Regions from separate parts of the Paenibacillus sp. PK1-4R genome, predicted to be linked through region 2. Evidence: a T-box and tRNA genes for the amino acid it is inferred to sense, from the RefSeq annotation. Region 2 holds a T-box; the other holds one or more tRNA genes.
The links. The T-box of region 2 lies ahead of QNO02_RS23900 (valine--tRNA ligase). A T-box ahead of a tRNA ligase gene usually reads a tRNA of that ligase, here a tRNA-Val.
Positions count from the first base shown of each region.

Region 1: it encodes a tRNA-Val, which carries the amino acid that the T-box ahead of QNO02_RS23900 (valine--tRNA ligase) is inferred to sense. The anticodon was not compared.

Region 1 is NZ_CP126535.1:4,703,976-4,708,214, reverse strand. It holds gene QNO02_RS20455 (hypothetical protein) at 59-367, shown strand; gene QNO02_RS20450 (DUF3889 domain-containing protein) at 424-744, shown strand; gene QNO02_RS20445 (hypothetical protein) at 890-1,111, shown strand; gene QNO02_RS20440 (hypothetical protein) at 1,095-1,376, shown strand; gene QNO02_RS20435 (DUF3892 domain-containing protein) at 1,451-1,687, opposite strand; gene QNO02_RS20430 (GNAT family N-acetyltransferase) at 1,800-2,243, opposite strand; gene QNO02_RS20425 (hypothetical protein) at 2,482-2,739, opposite strand; tRNA gene QNO02_RS20420 (tRNA-Val) at 2,884-2,956, shown strand; gene QNO02_RS20415 (M1 family metallopeptidase) at 3,143-4,239, shown strand, end outside.
Region 2 is NZ_CP126535.1:5,492,532-5,496,770, reverse strand. It holds gene QNO02_RS23910 (RluA family pseudouridine synthase) at 1-616, shown strand, start outside; gene QNO02_RS23905 (LysM peptidoglycan-binding domain-containing protein) at 984-2,570, shown strand; T-box leader at 2,726-3,007, shown strand; gene QNO02_RS23900 (valine--tRNA ligase) at 3,069-4,239, shown strand, end outside.

The sequences.
Region 1 (4,239 bases), 790 kb from region 2:
TTCAAACGAGTCTTCACATACAAGAGAAGAGAGTCATGAATCCATAAAGGAGTAAGAGATGAACAAGCGTTGGATACAAATAGTTGGGATTTTGATGTTTCTAATGATTCTGATATACATAAGCAGCGAGCCTGCCACAGCATATGTCGTTACGAACGAGGTTCAGGTGGATGAAGCAACGAGGCAGTTACTTGAAAAGAAATACGGGTTGGAACGTCCTCAGGAAATGCAGACGCAACAACACGTTTTCTCGGGTGACTGGGGAATGAGCTTCCGGACGGAGCCTCCTGATTCGTTTGACCGGCTTGTTCATGTGGTTCCTTTTTCCCTACGGCCACTGGCCTGGATCTTTCGTTTATTCGTGTAAAATGAAACCCGGACGGGCAATATAACAGAAACATAATGTCCCAAGGAGTGAGTGAAATGAGAATGCTCATCGTTACCGTCATGTCGGTAGTCCTGAGTTTAGCCGGAATTACATCAGGAACAGGTGGAACTATCCCTGATTATGCGAAGTGGGGAATTATTGCGGTCAAAGAAACACAGACCAAGTATAATGTGGATATTTTGGACTATAAGCATATCGGACGCACCTCTCTAACAGCGGATCAATCACGGGAACAGTTCAAGCTATGGGTTCGTGCGAAAGACGGCAAACAATTTGCAGTTTATGTGAATGTTGACTTTAATCCATCTACACAACAGTTAAAGAAAGTACAATTTTCGGAATCGGATCGACACTGATCCGTTATGAACCAGACTGCCTTAATCATTAAGGTGAAAGTCTGGTTTTTTTATTTTACAAAATCCTTTTTTTACTATTGAATAAAGAACTTATGTTCGCATATAATATGAAATACAAACAAATGTTCTTATCGGAGGGATGATTATGCTAGGGAAATATATTGGCCAGATGGTGGAGCTTGTCTACATGGATCGTGCAGGGCAGATTACGCAGCGACAGATTCGAATTAACAGTGTACGTGGCGGGATGATTAGAGCATCAGCGGGAAAAGAAGGCTCACCCCGAACCTTTCTGGAGCAAGGTATTCTGGCATGGCGTCCTGTTAAGGACCTTAATGGGGAGGTAAAGTATGCTGAACGACTTTGAACGCAAGATTTTACGTATTATGGTGAACTATGCAGGACAACGGCGCAGGCTGCCGCGTATGGATGAACTGGAGACCAAGACGGGACGAAGCAGAGCTTACATTCATGAGTCATTGCTGGAGCTTGAACGCACCGGGCACATCGCGTGGGAGAATCGGTCTACTCTCGAAGGGATACAGATTTTGCAGGCATGGGAACAGGTACAACAGCCGATTCGCAAAAGCCAGCCTTCCGTTGAGTCCGTAAAATATTTTACGGACTACTAATTCTAATAAGAAAACGCCAACCCGGATATCCGGATCGGCGCTTACTGTGTCACACATACGACATGTACATCTATTTAGAAATGGGGAAGTTGGTCCAGGTTGTTGGTGGGGTCACCGTCGGCATCGCCGCGAATGTACATTTCGCCATCCTTGCCTTTAAATACATTCACACCAGCAATAGCGCCAGCCTTTACTTCTGCAAGTGCCTGCTGATAATCCAGTACACGTCCTGCTGAAGTCTGAAATGCTGTCAGGTCACCGTCGCCATTTTTCTGTACGGCTGTGAAACTCTCGCGTGTCGTTTGATCCATGATGTCACACTCTCCTTATATGACGAGATAGGAATCTGCTTACCTGATTAGCCTATCCGAATTCATCGGAAGTATGCACCATATGCTGATAAGACCTGCCAACGCCGAGGTTTTACAGGCTCTTTCTCATACGAACATGCAGAATATCTGCATCATAAAAAGGTTCTTCCGAAATCACTTCATAACCCAGTTTTTCATAGAATTTCTGTGCCTGACATTGAGCATCCAGTACAGAATAGGATAAGCCGAGTTCACGTGCCAGCTCCTCCATCGCGAGCAGAAGCACACGTCCATAACCAAATGAACGATGAGACTCAAGCACCGCGATCCGCTGCATTTTGGCCGTATCCTTGCTGTAATAGATCAGACGTCCTGTGGCTACAGCTTGGCCATCCGTACTTAACAATACATGATGCACATCTGGACTGATGACATCATATTGATCAATCTCAATCTCGGCAGGCACCTGTTGCTCGATCACAAAAACGTGATGGCGAATTCCCAAGGCTTGCTCCAGTTGTTCTTCTGTCGATACATAACTAATCTCAGCTGCCAATTCCATTCCTTCTTTCTGCTCTTGCGCGACATATCAGACTGAATTATACAAAAAAATGTTTTTCCTGTATAGTGAAGTCTGGAACATAATGGGAGAGGAGGGGGTAGTGATGGGCATGACAGGCATCATGGTAATTACATTGTTAATGTCGGCGGGAATGATTACTCTGTTGTATTTCGTTACGAAGAAAGCATACTCACGCAAGTGGGATGAAGACGAGTGATTCACCTGTTAACCTTCACGGCAAGACTTCACTGCTTCCTCGCGGAGAATATACATCTTGAATTACAGATTTGGAGTATACGTCCAGCCAGACGGGTAGAGATTCAACATTCTCATTGGGTTGATTTAACTGTTGGAATTGAACCGTATGTTCATCCCGCTCCAGGCCGCAACCAGTAAAGGTGGTAATGAGAATCATAAGCCCAGCAAAGAGAAAGAAGCATTTGGTAAATGTATGTTTATTGGATTTTGACCGTTTTGTTATGTTTCTCATAGGGAATTCACCTCGTTGCTGATATGGTAATCTTTCCTTTATTGTGCTCCATTTCAGGTGAATTATAACTAAATAAATTATTGACAATGAACACGGTTACTTGATATGATACTGTTACCTGATTGGGAAACAATTATATATCATGATCTGTTAGCTCAGCTGGGAGAGCACTATCTTGACAGGGTAGGGGTCAGTGGTTCGAGCCCACTACAGATCATACACGAGAAGTCTTACAATGTAAGGCTTCTTTTCTTTTTTACATACAAACATGAATGCGATTTGCGATAGTTTCAGTTTCTCTTCCTCTTTTTAAACAAAACTTAAATAAAACATAAATTCAGCGTAAGGTTCGTCTTCTATACTTGGTTCTGAGGTCAATATAGAACAGGAGAAGGAGAGAACTATGAATTATTCAAAACCATTTACATCAAAGTTAGCCAGAGTAGGGATCGCGGGTACACTGGCTTTAATACTGGCAGCAAGCCCACTTGCGAACATGAGGGTTGTTACCGCGGAAGCAGACCCAGCACCTGTATCTACGAAGATACATAACACACAGAAAGATTCTCTAGAGCAGACCCCGATTCAATACCAGATCCAGGCTCGGCTGAATGAGAAGGACATGACGATCCAGGGGAGCGAGAAGGTAACGTATCACAACACAAGCAAGGATACCCTCCAGCAGCTGGTCCTTCATACATATGCTGATGCAAACCTCTCCAAGTCTACACAGGCGAGCATGTACCAACAGCATAATGAAAAGATTAGTGAAGATCACCCGGAGAAGACAGCGGAGGACTTTCTGGGTGGCATCGATATTCAGGCTGTAACAGCAGATAGTCAATCGCTGGATTTCCATAAGGAAAACCAAGCGTTGACCGTGCAGTTGAAAGAGCCCGTTCAACCAGGCGAATCGGTATCATTCCAACTGGAGTTTCAGTTGAATATACCCTATGGCTCACAGCGAGTTTCCTACTACATGGACATGATCAATGGTGCGCACTGGTTCCCGGTGATGTCTGTATACGACGAGGTTAAACATCAATGGAACAAGGCACCGTATAGTCGAACATTTGAGAGCGATTATTACACCTCATCGGACTTTGAAGTTCAATTAAATGTTCCTGATGAGTACCAGGTAGCCATGCCAGGCACGATCACCACTCAAGACAGTACAGAACATGGACGTAAGATTGTATCTGCTGTAGCCGAGAATACGAGGGAGTTTGTTTTCTTTGCAAGTCCTAATCTTCAAGTGGAACGCGCTACCCGTAACGGTTTGACGGTGGAATACTATTATTACAACGATGATCCATCCAAGAAAAAGATAGTTGACCGGTACATTAATCAGGCATTCAAGGTCATTGAGTTCTATAGTGAGAAATATGGCAAGTATCCCTATCCAGAGTTCCGAATTGTCGAGACTTATGTACAAGGCGTTGCCGTGGAGTATGCGAGGCTCATCCAGATGGGACAGATTCAAAATGGTGCTGTTCCAGA
Region 2 (4,239 bases):
AGGCATGAAACTGCATCCAGATGGAAGCCGTGCTGATCAGGCCATCACGCTGGATCATGTGGTTGCCTCCTATTATGAAATGAACGGAATACAGGCGAGTGTACGCCATGTTCATCGACTGGATGAGGATACAACGGGACCTGTCCTATATGCCAAAAATGCTTTTGCCCTCGCCAAACTGGATGAAGCGATGCGTCGCAAAGAGATTGGCCGTCATTATGTAGCCATTGCAGGTGGACAAATCCCCCTTGAACTCCACAAAATTGATGCTCCGATTGGCAAGGACAGACATCACAAACAGCGCAGGCGTGTCTCGGAAGGTGGACAGGAAGCTGTTACTCATGTGGAGATCGTCGAAGTGTGGGAACGAGCAACCCTTGTACGATTAAAGCTGGATACAGGACGTACACACCAAATTCGTGTACACCTGAGCTACGCGGGACACCCGCTCATTGGTGATGCGTTGTATGGAGGTAGAGCGGATGCCATTGGGCGACAAGCACTTCACGGAGAGATGCTTAGGTTTAGTCATCCGTTAACCGGAGCGATGATTGAAGTGAGCGACCCTTGGCCATCCGATTTCACACAATTGGCAGAGCGTGAGGTGGCTTACTAATACACTATTTAAGTTCGACTAACTATTTACACGAAAACGGAAAGGATAGAAACAACCAGAAGAAGCAAAGCGTTCGCCTAAAAGCTTTCTGAAAGAAAGCTGCTTCGGAAGCATAAGCTATCCCCGGATTTTCCCTTTTATAAAAAGGAATGAAAAAAATCTGGGGATAACAGCGATCAGAGGGTTGTTCTGTCATTGGAGTGACAGTGTAAATAACCATGAGTTGAACATATATAGCAAGGTTTTTCAAAAGGTGGCATGCTCCTCTCATTCAAGGCATATAGATGGGGTAACGAAGGATTTGGACCATGGATCAGTCCCATGAGAAGGATCATGGTGAACATATGCCGAAAGGAGGACGCCACCTTTGTTGAATCAACCTTATGGTTTACGGTTCGATATTTATGAGCGCGTTCATTTGTCTGAGGGAGTCCCTGCGATTGAGGAATTGGAGGAGATTGAACTTTACCCGCGCATTCAAGTCATAGGGCAGGATGATCATGCCACGTTAAGAGGACATCTTTTACTTACAGGTGCGTACAGAGGAGAAAATGAGGCTTCAGAGGAGCTCAAACATTTTATTCCCGTGGAGATCACAGTGCCGCTGAACCGGGTCAGATCGATTGAGGATATTTCCATCGAGATCGAAAATTTTGACGTGGATCTGTTATCCAATCGCAGTCTGAACATTACAGGCGTATTGTCGCTGCGAGGCATCGAGGGGTTTCCTGTTGAAGAGCCACAAGTGTGGTCAGCAGATGAGTTTACAGTTGTTCATTCACCTGATGCTCAGCAATCCAACCGTTCCGATGAAGCAGCACAGACAGGCAGCGACCCCAACACATTTGCACAAGAGTACCTGCTCCAGCGGAGTGAGGAAGAGAGACTTGCGAATGCAGCAGAACTTGCATATGGTGCCCCGGAATTCGCTGACCTGTCTACAAGGGAAGAGACATTAAGGAATAGCGAAGAATGGCAGCAAGAATATGCGGATTCGTCATCGGCCGAGCCAATTCAATCTGAGGAGCAAAGTGCGGAGTACGCTAACGAAAACAGACAACCTGATGTAAACGAAGATCCCGCCTCTCTGACAGAGAATGGGGATGAATTGGCATCTCATGAGCAATACAGCGAACCTTCTCCGATCTCGTCATTTATGGCTGAGACCGCAGATCGGTTAGCTTCTTACCCTGAGTCGGAACCATTGCTGCCTCTGGAAGATGAGTCTTCGGGTTGGTCCGAGCCTTCCGTGGATGCATTGCCTGCGAACTCGAGAAGTGCAGATCAAGCAGTCACAGAGCCTACTGCTCAATCATCTAATGAGTTGGCAGCACCGGATGTACCGGACGCACCAGAGGTATGGCACTTCGAATCAGCGAGATCTGTACCTCAGCAGGAGAATCAGGCAGTTGCCGATGTCCCGAGCGAATCACAGGCGGAGAACTGGCAAGGTGTATTTGCTTCGTCTGAACCACCAGGCAACGCTGAGGAAGACCGACCGTCTTTTGAAGCGACTGGGGTAGACGAGTTCGTACAGAACGAAGCATTTGTTCCTGAACCTGTGGCTGAGACGGAAGACAAGCCGGAGCTGAAGGTTGCTTTTGGCAGCAAAAAAGAATCCGCACCACGGCAAGAAGAGGGCGTAGGTATCTCTTCCTTGTTATCCTCGGGCAGAGCGGCACGCGATGCTGAAGTGGAGCGAGGCGATGAGGTTCCTGCGGGTGTGGTACAGGAAGAAACATATCCAGCTGATGATGGGGAATGGAAGAACCTGTTCCTGGGAACGATTGTCGACCAGACCCCATTCCGCAAGGTGAAACTGTGCATCGTTCAGCGAGAAGACACACTGGATGCCATTGCAGATCGATATCAATTGAGCACGAGGGAACTTCAGTTGTATAACCGATTATCTGAACAAGTTGTGGAAGAAGGTCAGATATTGTACATCCCTTAATCCGTAGTTAAAGCCTTCGTGACAACCCGTGATCCCCTTGAGGATTGCGGGTTTTTGCATAATTCGCCCTAAACCTGCATTCCAGCGCTCTTTATCCGCTGTTGTCAGGTTGACTATCGCGCACGAGCAAGGTATGATGTGTGTAGGTTTTTTGAAGAACAACGTGGAACGGGAGTAGTAGACAGTATGACCTTTCAGAGAGTGGAATTGCAGCGCTGTGAGATTCCGCAGGAACCAACTGATCGAAGTCGCCCGGGAGTTGCCTGTTTGAATACAAGAGATGAATGAGATCTATCGTCATTTATTTCTGAGGTAGGATGGGCCGGTAGCAGCCGTTATCTGCTTGAAGTGTCACGTCATGTACAGAGGGTGAAGTCTATCTTGCTGTAGGCGTGAAACAAAGGTGGTACCGCGAAAGCTAACCTTTCGTCCTTTGATGGATGAAAGGTTTTTTTTGTTTTTTTTGGCGAAGATGATGAAGTAACGGAGGAATGACACATGTCTGAGGAAAAAAAATCAGCTGCAACAGAAATGCCGACCACTTATGATCCTAAGGCGGCAGAGGACAAATGGTACTCCACCTGGATGGAGCGCGGATATTTCAAAGCCGGTCAACGTAAGGATGCCGAGCCGTATACGATTGTAATTCCACCCCCGAATGTAACCGGGATGCTGCACATTGGGCATGCGCTCGATTTTACACTGCAGGATATTCTGATCCGTACCAAACGGATGCAAGGTTACGACGGACTGTGGCTTCCGGGTTCCGACCATGCAGGTATTGCTACCCAAACCAAAGTGGAGCAGAAGCTGCGTGAAGAAGGTCTGACTCGTTATGATCTGGGACGCGAGAAGTTTTTGGAAAAGGTATGGGACTGGAAAGATCAATATGCCACTACCATTCGTCAACAATGGGGCAAAATGGGATTGTCGCTTGATTACTCACGTGAACGTTTTACGCTGGATGAAGGTCTGTCCCAAGCGGTTCGCAAAGTATTTGTTCAACTGTATGAAAAAGGCCTTATTTACCGAGGCAAACGCATCATTAACTGGGACCCGGTGAACCGGACAGCTCTGTCCGACATTGAGGTTGAATATAAAGAGGTTCAGGGTCACTTGTACCATCTGCGTTACCCGCTCAAAGACGGAAGTGGCTACGTTACAGTGGCAACAACACGTCCTGAAACGATGCTGGGTGATACAGCGGTTGCTGTTCATCCGAAGGATGAGCGCTATGCAGATATGATTGGTAAAGTACTTGTACTGCCTATCATTGGACGAGAAATTCCAATTATCGCTGATGATTATGTGGATAAAGAGTTTGGAAGTGGTGCAGTTAAAATCACGCCTGCGCATGATCCAAATGACTTTGAAGTAGGTCTTCGTCATGATCTGCCTCAAATTACGGTAATGGATGAGAGCGGCACAATGAATGCTGAGGCTGGCAAGTATCAGGGACTGGATCGCAGTGACTGCCGCAAGCAGATTGTTGCTGACTTGAAAGAGCAGGGCGTATTGATCAATATCGAGGATCACACGCATCAGGTTGGACACAGTGAGCGTACCGGAGCTGTTGTTGAGCCGTATCTGTCTACACAGTGGTTCGTTGAGATGAAGCCACTTGCAGAGAGAGCGATTAAGAAACAACAGAGTGGTGAAGGAGTTAATT